Regions from separate parts of the Pseudarthrobacter sp. RHLT3-21 genome, predicted to be linked through region 3. Evidence: riboswitches for the same ligand, from Rfam matches in the RefSeq annotation. Region 3 holds a riboswitch; each other region holds the start of a gene.
The links. A riboswitch is a leader RNA that binds a small molecule or an ion and turns the genes downstream of it on or off. The one in region 3 is predicted to bind thiamine pyrophosphate.
Positions count from the first base shown of each region.

Region 1: linked by a shared signal. The riboswitch ahead of AC50YA_RS12635 (ECF transporter S component) and the one ahead of thiC (phosphomethylpyrimidine synthase ThiC) in region 3 are both predicted to bind thiamine pyrophosphate.
Region 2: linked by a shared signal. The riboswitch ahead of thiO (glycine oxidase ThiO) and the one ahead of thiC (phosphomethylpyrimidine synthase ThiC) in region 3 are both predicted to bind thiamine pyrophosphate.

Region 1 is NZ_JBWZCI010000010.1:33,544-37,816, reverse strand. It holds gene AC50YA_RS12640 (ABC transporter ATP-binding protein) at 1-1,652, opposite strand, end outside; gene AC50YA_RS12645 (energy-coupling factor transporter transmembrane component T family protein) at 1-3, opposite strand, end outside; gene AC50YA_RS12635 (ECF transporter S component) at 1,652-2,302, opposite strand; TPP riboswitch at 2,367-2,509, opposite strand; gene AC50YA_RS12630 (heme-degrading domain-containing protein) at 2,567-3,109, shown strand; gene AC50YA_RS12625 (DUF4235 domain-containing protein) at 3,151-3,414, shown strand; gene mnhG (monovalent cation/H(+) antiporter subunit G) at 3,542-3,964, opposite strand; gene AC50YA_RS12615 (MrpF/PhaF family protein) at 3,954-4,232, opposite strand; gene AC50YA_RS12610 (Na+/H+ antiporter subunit E) at 4,229-4,273, opposite strand, start outside.
Region 2 is NZ_JBWZCI010000001.1:74,485-78,757, forward strand. It holds gene AC50YA_RS00380 (RNB domain-containing ribonuclease) at 1-1,364, opposite strand, end outside; gene thiE (thiamine phosphate synthase) at 1,429-2,205, opposite strand; TPP riboswitch at 2,233-2,352, shown strand; gene thiO (glycine oxidase ThiO) at 2,345-3,730, shown strand; gene thiS (sulfur carrier protein ThiS) at 3,727-3,963, shown strand; gene AC50YA_RS00400 (thiazole synthase) at 3,968-4,273, shown strand, end outside.
Region 3 is NZ_JBWZCI010000001.1:413,200-417,472, forward strand. It holds gene ffh (signal recognition particle protein) at 1-26, shown strand, start outside; gene AC50YA_RS01885 (alpha/beta hydrolase) at 130-864, shown strand; gene thiC (phosphomethylpyrimidine synthase ThiC) at 869-2,686, opposite strand; TPP riboswitch at 2,681-2,788, opposite strand; gene AC50YA_RS01895 (VOC family protein) at 2,943-3,818, shown strand; gene AC50YA_RS01900 (hypothetical protein) at 3,932-4,273, shown strand, end outside.

The sequences.
Region 1 (4,273 bases), on a different contig from region 3:
CATGCCGCACGTGCTTCCTGGCGGGCGCCGCCGCGAGAGGCCGGGCCAAGCCGCAGTTCGGCCCCGCCCAGGACGGCGCTGAATTCCTGGTCGTGGGTCACGGAAACCACGGAGGTCCCGGCGTCGAGCAATTCCGAGAGGAAGGATGCGAGCTCGGCCCAGGTGTTGGCGTCCTGGCCGAAGGTCGGCTCGTCGAGCACCAGCACACGCGGGTGTGCAGCCAAGACCGTGGCCACCGACAGGCGCCGCTTCTCGCCGCCGGACAACGTGTACGGATTGGCGTCCACCAGGTGCGTCAGGCGCAGCCGTTCCAGCAGCTCATCAACCCGCTCCTCGCCATGCCCCAGGTGCCGCGGGCCGAACATCAGCTCGTCCAGCACCCGGCCGGTAACAAACTGGTGCTCGGGCTCCTGGAACACGGTTCCGATGCGGGAAATCAGCTGGTTGGCTTTCCATTTGAAGGGATTGATCCCGGCCCCCTCGGAAAGCTCGACAGCGGCGGACACCTTCCCCGCCACCGGCGCCAAAAGTCCGGCGAGCGTCAGCGCAAACGTTGACTTGCCGGCGCCGTTGGGCCCCGTGACGGTGAGTGCGTGGCCGGAACGGACCTGGGCCGTGATGCCCGACTGCACCGGCACGGGCGGGATGGTCCGGAGGCCGCGGCGCCGCGGACGCTCGCGGGAGACGGCCAGGTCCTCAGCGGCCAGCAGCAGGTCACCGGAGCCTGTGGACGCACGGCGGCGGGTTGCCGGAACATACCCCGGCACCCACACGCCCGCGCCGATCAGCATGTCCCGCGCCTCCGCGAGCACCTGGTCCGGCGGCCCGTCCAGCAGGACTGCGGACGTACCGGCGGAACTTCCAGCGGAGCCCGCTGCGGAGCCCGGCTGGAGCACCACAATCCGGTCCACCAGGTCCTTCCACACGGACACGCGATGCTCCACCACAACGAGTGTGGCGCCGGTCTTGTCCAGGCAGCGGCCCACGGCGTCGCGGACTTCCAGCACACCGGCGGGATCAAGGTTTGCAGTGGGCTCGTCCAGCAGGATCAGCCCGGGCCGCATCGCGAGGATACCGGCCAGAGCCAATCGCTGCTTCTGCCCTCCGGACAGGGCCGACGTCGGGTGGTCCAGCGGCAGCCCGGCGGCACCGGGCCCGCCGTCGGCGTTCAAACCGGCGCCGTTGGCGTTCAAACCAGCTCCGCCACCCACGCGGCCCCCGGCACTTCGGAGGCCGACGTCGTCGAGCGCTTCATGGACGCGCCGCCAGATCTCGTCCGGCGGAACGGCGAGGTTCTCGGCGCCGAAGGCGACGTCGTCGCCCAGGCGCGACAGAACCACCTGCGTTTCCGGGTCCTGCTGCATCAGCCCCGAGCGGCCGCGCTGCCCGCGGGGCACCACGCCGTCGATCAGCAGCGAACCGGTTTCGTCGGCGTCGTCCCCTTCATCCCCCAGCACCCCGGCGAGCGCGTGCAACAGCGTTGACTTGCCCGCGCCCGAGGGGCCCAGCAGCAGCACCCGCTCGCCGGGAGCGATCTCGAGGTCGAGCCCATGGACGGCGGGGGCGGAACGTCCGGCATGCCGCCAGCCCCAGCCACGGGCGGACACCGCGGCGGGGCGCACTCCGGAAGCGCCGGCGTCGGAAGCGGTCATCAGTTGAAGACGGGCTCCGAAGCTGCCTTCCGGGACGCGAACGAGCTCAGCACGCCGGTCCTGGCCAGGCCGCGGGTGGCGATCCAGGACAAGGCGCCCGCTATCACTGCGCCGGAGATGGTGCAGAACACGATGTACGCGAGCTTGTCGGCGGGCTCGTAGGCGATGTTCCAGCCCCACGGCAGGAAGGAGTCATTGAGGCCGCAGAACAGTCCGGCGCCGGCACCGGCCAGCAGCGCGGCGATGAGGTTGTACTTCTGGTGCAGGAAGGACTTGAACCGGACGTTGCCGTACACCAGCAGGAAGAACACCAGTTCGGCGCCCAGGCCCTGCAGGATTCCGGAGATCAGCACCGTGGCGCCGTATTGGGAGCCCATGATGAGTTCGCCGGTGGCGGCCACCGCTTCGCAGAAGAGCGCCGCGCCGGGCTTGCGGATGATGAGCATGCCCAGCACCGCCGGGATCATCCAGCCGCCGGCGATCAGGCCGGTCAGCGGGGGGTAAACGGCGTTCATGGGGGCGGAAATGATGCCGGCGCCCTGGGACCAGGCCCAGAAGATCACGCCGCCGGTGATGGCGATGAGCGCCGCCACCACGATGTCCACAACGCGCCAGGTATTGCCGGTCTTTTTGATTGCTGCAGTTGTCATTCGGTCCTCCTGAGGAACAGGAGGGGAAAGTACCAGGTGTGCGGCGCTGCCGCCGTTTGCCGGACACTTCGAGAACTCGACTCCCTTGCGCCGGTACTAACCGGATCAGGTTCGAGGGTCTGCGGCTGTCCGCACTCTCAGCGCCCGTCTTCGGTCCCCCGGCAAATGCCAGTGATGTCCGACGGCGGCGCTCCCCTGTCGTTAATAAATCTGCCCTGATGGGCATTGTCCAGTTTACACCGCGGGCGGGGTAGATTGTGGGCCATGACTGCCAACAACCCGACTGTGACTGCCTTCAATCCCGACTCGAGAGTGGCCCAGGCGGAGGGGCTGCTTGAGGCGCTGATCGCCCGGATCGAGGCCGAGATCAGCGAGCTGCAGTTTCCGCATTTCACCAAGGACGATTCCCTCAACCTGGGGCTGCTCCTGGTGGAGCTGGGAAAGACGCGCCGGCTGCCCATCGCGATAGACATCACCAAGGGTGACCAGGTGCTGTTCCACGTGGCCCTGGACGGCGCCACCCCGGACAACGAGCACTGGATCCGGGCCAAGCAGCGCACCGCCGCCAGGTACGAGATCCCGTCGTTGCTGGTGGGACTCCGTGGCAGGCTGCACGGAGGCCGCATCGAAGACCACGGCTGGTTCGACGAATCGACTTACGCACCGCACGGCGGCTGCTTCCCGGTCTACGTCGCCGGCGTTGGCGCCGTGGCCACGGTGACGGTCTCAGGCCTGCCCCAGCAACAGGACCACGACCTCGTGGTGGAGGCGCTGCGGGAGATTCTGGAGTCCATGCAGCCGGGTTAGGCTAAAGACAATCCCGGATCCGCTCACAAGGAGTTCAACGAATGAACCTGTTCATCAAGCTGCTCGGCACCGCAATCAGCCTCGGCGCCGGATTCGTCGGCACCAAGATGGTCAATACCGTATGGGAAAAGTCCACCGGCCGGAAGCCTCCCACCGGCAAAGACGAAGACACCCCCACGAGCCTCCGCTCGGCGCTGACGTTCGCGCTCATTTCGGCCTCCGTCAGCACCATCATCCAGGTGCTCGCCAACCGCGGCACGCAGCGGGCCATCACCCGCTTCGCCAAGTCCCAGGACATCGTCTAACCGCACCACCACCCCGGAGTTTTTGTCCAGATAACGGCCTCTAACCGTCCGTCAAACCGTGTTATCTGGACAAAAACTCGCGCGGGCGGCGTCACTCACGCGGGACGGTCCGGACGGTGGGTGACGCTCAGTCCCGCCGGCCGCCGTCGGACGCTTCATCCCGGGAGGACTCATCCCGGGCCGATTGTGCCGCCTTCTGGACCACGGCGTCGAGTTCATCGGAGCTGAGGAGCTCGCGGTGCAGGTGTTTGGTGCGGTAGCCGGCGCGGCCCACCATATGGGCGGAAACCGGCACGGTCAGCAGCTGGAAAATCCAGGCCACCAGCAGCACCGGCCACACCCACCAGGTGCGCAGCTGCAGACCGATGGCCGCAAGGAGCAGGAACAGCCCCAGCACCTGGGGCTTGGTGGCCGCGTGCATACGGCTCAGCAGGTCCGGGAAGCTGAGCAGCCCGACGGCGGCGGCGAGCGACATGAGGGCACCCACCACCAGGAATACCGCCGACACGGTATCGATGACGCTGTCAACCACGGTGGCCTCAGGATTCATTGGCTTGCTCCCGCCGGTCGGCCACAAAGCGGGCAACGGTCACTGACCCGATGAAGCCGACGATGGACAGCGCCACCAGCGGCATCAGGTTGTTCAGGTGCCGGTTGACGGCCATGTCGATGCACAGGGCCGCGCCGAGGATCGCGAGCAGGACGTCGGAGGCCAGCACCCTGTCCAGCAGCGACGGGCCGCGGGAGATCCTGATGATGGCTCCCGCCGCTGCCAGCGAAAGAATGACTGCCGTGACAGCCAGGACGGTCTGCATCATGCTGCGGCCTCCTGCCGGATTGCTTCGAGTTCGTCGCGGGT
Region 2 (4,273 bases), 340 kb from region 3:
CCGCTCCCGTTTTTCGCAGCGCCGTTCTTGGCACCGTTGCCGATTTTCCCGTTGCCGTTTCCGTTGTCCTTTTGCGGCTTGGAGCCGGAGATCACGATCGCATCGAATTCCTGGCCCACATGGTTGACCAGGAGCGCGGCCTCCACGGTGTCCAGCGCCATGCGTTCCATCCGCGATGCCAGCTGGTCGGATCCGGCCATGATCTCCGGCAGTGACGGCAGGGCTTCCCGTGCCCAGTCCGGTACCTGCTTGCCGTTGCTCAGGGCTTCGCAAATCACCAGGACAAAGCGGTCGATCAGGCGCCGGAGTGGTGCTGTGGTGTGGGCATAGGCGGCGCCGATGGCGGACTGGATCGCGTCGTCCGGCACGATGCCGTCGAACGCCGTGTAGCTGGCGCCGCGGAACAGCATGCCGGCGGAGTGCAGGATGGCCAGTTGCCGGGGCTGGGTCGGATCAAGGCTGCGGAGGTATTCGCCGTAGCTGATTTTTCCGTCCCATGGCTTGCCCAAGGCCTCGGTCTGGATGCGGAAGTGACGCAGGGAGCGCTCGTCCGGCGCGGGCATGGTGCGCAGTATGCCCACTTTTCCCGCCAACATCAGGTTTGCCGCCGCCATCCCGGTCATCAGGGAAATCTGGGCGTTCCAGTCCTCCACCGGAAGCTGCGGCGCCGCGGCAATCCGGTAGCCGCCGTCGGGCAGTTGCACGATTTCCTGCTCGGGCATGTTCAGGCTGGCGCCGCCACGCTGCCGCTCCAGTTCAACGCGCTTGAGCCCTACTTCCTTCAGGAGCTGCAGGACAGGGCCGGCCGTCCCGGCGTCGAGTTCGGCCTGGACTCCCTTGTAGCTCAGCTTGGCCCGGCTGCGGATGGTGGCCCTGCGGACACTCACCGCGGAGACCTGTGCGGTGTCGTCCAGCCCGAACTCCCACACATAGGCGGAACAGAGCTGCCCGGCCAGGAGGCTGCCGGCCCCTTCGCTGATGACCTCCGGGTGCAGCGGGATACGGCCGTCCGGGGCGTAAAACGTCTGGCCGCGGCGCCGGGTCTCTGCATCCAGTCCGCCGCCGGGGCGGACAAAGGACGGCACGTCGGCGATGGCGTAAAGCACCCGGTAGCCAGGGCCCGCGCGCTCGATGAACAGGGCCTGGTCCAGGTCAGTGGACGACGCCGGATCGATGGTGAGGAAGTCCACGTCCGTCAGGTCGGCGCCGGGCAACTCGTGCGCGGCCACTGCCGTTTCCGCGTCCCGGACCGCCTCCGCCGGGTAGGGTCCCGGTAGTTCCAGCTCGGTCCGCAGGGCGCTCAGTGCCGCCGCGAGGTCGTTGGTCTGCTCGTGGACATTGGGGGCCAACCGATGATGTGACACGAAAGTCAGGTTAGCCCGATTTCCACGGATCGTGCACGCCCGCCGTCCGCGACGCGGGGGATTCTCAGGATGCGCCCGCGTCCAGGGCCGCCAGGAGCGCCGCCGCCGCCGCTGCGGGATCGGAGGCCTCGGTGATGGCACGCACCACAACAATCCTGCCGGCACCGGCCTCCACCACCTGCTCCACGTTGCCGAGATCGATGCCTCCGATGGCAAACCAGGGGAAAGTGGCCGGGGTGCCACCGGCAGCGCGGACTGCATCCGCCGCGTACCGCACCAGGTCAAGGCCGACGGCGGCCCGGCCGGGTTTGGTGGGAGTGGCCCAGACCGGTCCGACGCAGAAGTAGTCCAGGCCGCGTTCGGACGTCAGCCCGCCGGACAGCCGGATGGCGCCTTCAATCTGCTCGGCGGTGTGTGTGGAAAGCCCGATCGCCGCGGGGGCCCCGAGCAGGGTGCGGGCGGACGCGACCGGCAGGTCCTTCTGCCCGATGTGGAAGACGGGGGCGCTGGACAGCATCGCGATATCGGCACGGTCGTTGACGGCCCACAGCTTTCCGTGACGTTCGGCCGCCGCCTGAACCACGGCCAGCAGCTCCAGCTCTTCCGCCGCCTCGATCGCCTTGTCGCGGAGCTGGATGATGTCGACGCCGCCGGCAAAAGCCGCGTCCACAAACTCGCCAAAGTCCCCGCGGTCACGGCGCGCGTCGGTGCACAGATACAGCCTGGCGCTGTGCGGGAGGCCCGTGTCTATGCCGTCGGTGGGGTCTGTTCCGGTCAAGGATGTGGGGGTGGAAGAGGCGGCGGAGGACGTGCCTGCAGCGGCGAAAGATTGCGCGTTCATGGAAACCAGCCTAATTCCCCTAAACTGGGCGGGTACTGCGGGAGCCCGATGCAGCCGTCACAAAGCGGCCGGGCTGAGAGGGCGTCAGAGCCGACCGCTTGACCTGATCCGGCTAGTACCGGCGTAGGGAAGGAACCATATGCCCCCCGCAATAAGCAACCAACCTGAGACTGCATCAGCCAGCCCGGCCGCCGTGCTGCACGCCGACGTGGCAGTCATCGGCGGCGGAGTCATCGGCCACGCCATAGCCTGGGAGGCCCGGCGATCCGGCCGTTCCGTCGTGCTGATCGATGACGCGCCCGGGAACGGGGCCAGCTGGGCAGCCGCCGGCATGCTTGCCCCTGTGAGCGAACTGCATTACCAGGAGGAAGACCTCCTGGAGCTGATGCTGGCGTCCTCCGGCCTGTGGCCTGCCTTCGCGGCAGACCTCGCCCTGGCGGGGGCTGGAGAGACCGGATATCTGACGACGCCGACCCTCGCCATCGGCGCGGACGCTGCGGACCGCCGGGCGCTGATGGACCTCCGGGCCGTGCAGCAGGCCAGCGGCCTGGTGGTGGAACCCCTGACCGTCCGTGCGGCCAGGACGAGGGAATCCCTGCTCAGCCCGGCAATATCCTGCGCCCTGGACATCCCCGCCGACCACCAGGTGGATCCACGGAAACTGGTGGCGTGCCTCCAGGAAGTCCTGGCCGTCCACGAACCGGGAGCAGGAACCGCCGTGGCAGGTGCCCGCGGGGGATTTGCCGTTGACCAGCGGGCCGCTGCCCTTCTCTGGGAGGACGGCCGCGTCAGCGGCGTGAAGCTCGCCCACGGCGGAACCGTCCAAGCGCGCGAGACCATCGTGGCCAACGGATTGCAGGCGGCGTCGCTGGATGGCCTCCCGGAAGGACTGCAGCTGCCCTTGCGGCCTGTCTACGGTGACATCCTTCGACTAGCAGTTCCGCAGCACCTGCGCCCGCTCCTCACCTCGACGGTCCGCGGAATGGTCCATGGCGTGCCGGTCTACATCGTTCCCCGGCAGGACGGCACCGTGGTGATCGGGGCAACGCAGCGGGAGGACGCGCTCGCCGGGACCGGCGACGGTGCTGTCTCGGCCGGCGGCGTCTACCAGTTGCTGCGTGACGCCCAGGTCCTGGTGCCGGCCGTCTCGGAGCTTGAACTCCTGGAATGCACGGCGCGGGCAAGGCCGGCGACTCCGGACAACGCACCTCTTCTCGGCAGGGTACCGGACCGGGCAGCCGGGACCGGCAGCGGGCACAGCGCGGGGAACGCGGGGAACATTGCCGGGCTGATTGTTGCCACCGGGTTCTTCCGCCACGGAGTGCTGCTTGCTCCGGCGGCGGCGGCGATCTGCCGGGACCTGCTGGACGGCCGGACAGACCCGCGATGGGGGGCGCTCAGCCCGGCCCGCTTTTCCGGAAAGCACCAGGTGGCCGGCACAGAGCACGGACTGGCCGGAGTACCGTCCCCACCCAAGGACATCAGCAGCACGAAGGACCTCGACCCACAGAAGGAATCAGCATGAACATCACCCTCAACGGCTCGCGCCATTCCGTGACGGACGACGCCTCCATCACCACCCTCATCAGCCAGATCACGGGCCGTCAACTTGCAGCCAACGGCCAGGCGACAGACGGGCAGAAACTCGGCGTCGCCGTCGCCCATAACTCCGAAGTAGTACCCCGCAGCCAGTGGTTCGTCACGGCGCTCGCCGAAGGTGACGACGTCGAACTGGTCACAGCAGTCCAGGGAGGCTGACACCATGACAGTAACCAGCAACATCAGCACACAGAACCGGCCCGAGGCCGCAGACAGGCTGGTCATCGACGGCGTCGAGCTCGGCTCCCGCCTCATCATGGGCACCGGTGGCGCCCCGAGCCTCGACGGGCTGGGGGCAGCCCTGCTGGCGTCCGGAACCGAACTGACCACGGTGGCCATGCGGCGCTATTCGCCGGCTGAATCGGGGTCCCTTTTCCAGCTCCTGGTGGACCACGGGATCCGGATCCTGCCCAACACCGCAGGCTGCTTCACCGCCCGGGACGCGGTCATGACGGCGGAACTCGCCCGC
Region 3 (4,273 bases):
GATTCGACAAGTTCCTCGGCAAATAGCCACCTCTCCCAACCTGGTAGAAGTTAGTGTCGTTTTGGTCGCTCATAACGACACTTACGGCTACCCGGTTGGGATGTCATTGCCGTGGAATAGGGTTGGCTCATGTTTAAGCAGCGCGTAGTGTTCGTGCACGGCGCCGGACCTTTCGGTGCGGCGGCGTGGCCGCGCCAGCATGGAATGGCGCTGACGTACGACGCCCTGTTCCTGCGGCGGCACGGCTTTGACCCCGTCGCTGAACCCATGGAGTCCTCGTTCACTGAAGACACTGCCATCATCCTGCGCTCCCTTGCCGATGACGGCCGCGGTGCCGCCGGCGGCCACGTTGTCGCCCACGCCCAGGGCGCCATTGCGGCCATGATGGCCGCCGTCGAACGCCCCGATCTGGTGTTTTCCCTCACCCTGGTTGAACCGGCGTGCCTGTCCCTGACCGCCGAACTTCCGGCCACATCTGCCCACAGGGCCCTGATGCAACCGCTGTTCGACGTCCGGCACCAACTCAGTGACGAAGACTTCCAGCGTGAGTTCGTACGGAGGATGTTCGCGGCGGACCTGCAGGAGCCCGCCACGCCGGAGGAACAACGGTCAGCACGCCGGCTCCGGTTGCAGGCACCGTCCTGGGACGCGCCGCTGCACATTGTTCCGGGCGTCCCCACCATGGTCCTGACTGGCGGCTGGGAACCGCTCTACGAGGAGATCGCCGGATATCTGCAGGAAACCGGTGCCCTGCACCGCATTGCTGCGGGAGGACACCGGCCCCAGGACTCTGCCGAAGGTGACCGTGCCATCCGGTCCTTCATCGCCGACGTCGGCAGGTCACGCTCAGTTCAGGCTTCCTGAGCCATCAGCTCCCGGCAGGGATCCGCAGCTCGGGGAGGTAGACCTTCCCGCCGGCGGCCAGGAACTCCGCACTCTTTTCGCGCATCCCGCTGTAGGCCTCGGCGATGGCCGCCTGCGAATCTGCGGAACCGTATTCGTCCCTGATGTCCTGGCTGATTTTCATGGAGCAGAACTTCGGGCCGCACATGGAGCAGAAGTGGGCCGTTTTCGCCGGCTCGGCCGGCAGCGTCTCGTCATGGAAGGCCTCCGCTGTAACCGGGTCAAGGGATAGCGCGAACTGGTCGCGCCAGCGGAACTCGAACCGGGCTTTGGACAGGGCATCGTCCCGTTCATGGGCGCCGGGGTGGCCCTTGGCAAGGTCGGCTGCATGGGCGGCGATCTTGTAGGTGATCACCCCGGTCTTCACGTCGTCCTTGTTCGGGAGGCCAAGGTGTTCCTTGGGCGTGACATAACAGAGCATCGCCGTGCCGTAGCGGGCGATCTCGGTGGCTCCGATGGCTGACGTGATGTGGTCATAGCCCGGGGCAATGTCTGTGACCAGCGGCCCCAGCGTGTAGAACGGGGCGCCCTTGCAGAGTTCCTGCTGGCGTTCCACGTTCTCCCGCACCAGGTGGAAGGGGACGTGCCCGGGACCCTCCACCATGACCTGTACATCGAATTCCCACGCCCGCTGGGTCAATTCGGCCAGGGTGTCGAGCTCGGCGAACTGGGCGGCGTCGTTGGCGTCCGCCGTCGCTCCCGGGCGCAGTCCGTCGCCCAGGGAGAACGCGACGTCGTATTTGGCGAAGATCTCGCAAAGCTCGTCGAAGTGCGTGTAGAGGAAGTTCTCCTGGTGGTGGGCAAGACACCAGCCCGCCATGATCGCACCGCCCCGGGAGACAATGCCGGTGACGCGGTTTGCCGTCAGCGGCACGTAACGCAGCAGCACACCGGCGTGGATGGTCATGTAGTCCACGCCCTGCTCGCACTGCTCAATGACCGTGTCCCGGAAGATCTCCCACGTCAGTGCGTTGGCCTCGCCGTTGACCTTCTCCAATGCCTGGTAAATGGGCACTGTTCCGATGGGCACGGGGGAGTTGCGGATGAGCCATTCCCGGGTGGTGTGGATATCATCGCCGGTGGACAGGTCCATCACCGTGTCGGCGCCCCACTGGGTGGCCCATTGGAGTTTGTCCACTTCCTCGGCAATGGAGCTGGTCACCGCGGAGTTGCCGATGTTCGCGTTGATCTTCACCAGGAAGGCCTTGCCGATGATCATCGGTTCTGATTCCGGGTGGTTGATGTTGTTGGGGATGATGGCGCGGCCGGCAGCGACTTCGCTGCGGACCAGTTCCACGCCGCAGTTTTCGCGGAGGGCAACGAACTGCATCTCCGGCGTGATGAGACCCTGCCGGGCGTAGTGCATCTGCGTGACATTCTTGCCCCCGACGGCGCGGCGGGGCACCGGCTGCGCGCCCTTCCACTCTGCGGAGGCTGCGCCGCGACGCACTGCTGACTTGCCGTCGTCGAGCAGGTTCCGTTCCCGGCCGCTGTAGGGCTCGGTGTCGCCGCGGGCGGCGATCCACTCCGAGCGGAACGGGTTGAGACCCACCACCGGATCACTGCCCGGACCGGCCGTGCGGTAGGTCCGGAAAGGCCCGTTCGCCTCGCCGTTCGGTGACGGTTCCAGCGCGATCTCGGTCACGGGAACCCGGATCCCGGTGGCGTCATCAGTGATAAACGCCAGCGAATGGGACTTCAGTGACTGGGTTTCAGGCTGGACCGTTTGATCCTGGTCGGCTTCATTTTGGGCAGGGATCAGCTGTGTTTCTTGTGTATTCAATGAATACTCACTTCCTTCGCCGGCATTACCCGGACAGGTTCAACGGTCGCAGGCTGCGTTAGCCCGATCTCAGCCCCTGCAAGGGCTCCCGTGTGGTCAATTCGAAGCTACCACAGGCCGAGGGTGGCCTGGTGACAGCAATCACGGGAAGCGGTCGCAACCTGTCTGCTCAGCCACTTGAATTAAATTGAAGCTTCAAGTAAATTGGAGCTATAGTCGCCTTCGACCCCGAAGGCCACCGGACCGGGAGTTTTCAATGTCTGCAGAAGCCACCAGCCAGGATCTCCTTCCTGCCGATCTCTCCATGGGCACCGTGATGCTCAAGGTAGGCGACATGAAGCTGATGACCGACTACTACCAGCGTGCGCTCGGCCTGGAGGTTGTCGCCGAACAGGACGGCGGAATCTACCTTGGCCGGCTCCAGCGCCCCCTGGTCCACCTCGCGGCCGCGCCGTCGTTGAACCTGCCCGCGAGGGGAGAGGCCGGGCTGTTCCATACCGCGCTGCTCTTTGATGACCAGGCTTCGCTTGCTGCAACGGTAGCCACGGCCGCACAGTACGAACCCCGCTCCTTCACCGGCAGCGCAGACCACCTCGTCAGCGAGGCCTTCTACTTCAATGACCCCGAAGGCAACGGCATCGAACTCTACTGGGACCGGCCCCGCGAAAACTGGTCTTGGAACGGCAAGGACGTGGTGATGGACAGCCTGGCCCTGCCGCCGCAGCGCTACCTTGAGCAGCACCTGACGCCGGAATCCATGAGCGGCCAGCAGGCCACCGAAGCCGGCATAGGCCACGTCCACCTCCAGGTGGGCGACGTCCAGTCGGCGCACGATTTCTACGTGGGCACGCTTGGCTTCGAGAAGACCGCGGGCTGGCACGGGCAGGCCCTGTTTGTCTCCGCGGGCCGGTACCACCACCACATGGCCATGAACGTCTGGAACAGCCGCGGCGCCGGGCCCCGCAAGGACACCCTGGGCCTGGGCGAGGTGCTCATCGAGGTCCCTTCGGGGGACGACGTCGGAGCGCTCGCCGACCGCCTGAAGGTCGCCGGTGTGGCCTCGCACCACACGGGCGCTGAACTTCGGTTCGAGGATCCTTGGCGCAACAGCATCCGTGTCGCCGTCCGCTGAGTGCGGATGCCAAATGTGCGGCGCGCCTTGTACTAGGCTGATTCTGAACGGCCGGGGCGGCGCCTTATGCTGCCCTTCTGGGCCGCACCGTCGACGGAATGAGAGCTGTTCCCATGGGCTTCACTGAAATTTTTGTTGCCACCCACGATGCCGCGCTAAGGCGGGCCGATGTCCTTGATGACGGCGGCTCCCCGACGGGCCCTGCCCTGCGGATCCCCGGAATCAGCGATTTCGAAATCGAACAGCTGGGCGACCTTGCCGGTGCTGCGGTCCATGCCGGTGGCGCGGACTACGAACTGGCCATGGTTGACGTGGCCAGTGATTCCCTCCTTGGAGTTCCGCCGGCCATGGTGCGTGCGCTGGCGGACCTGCTCAGCTATGAGACTGAAGGTGAAGGCAATGTCCTGGACGACGTCGCTGAAAAGTGGGCCACCCAGGATGACATGCCCTTCGGC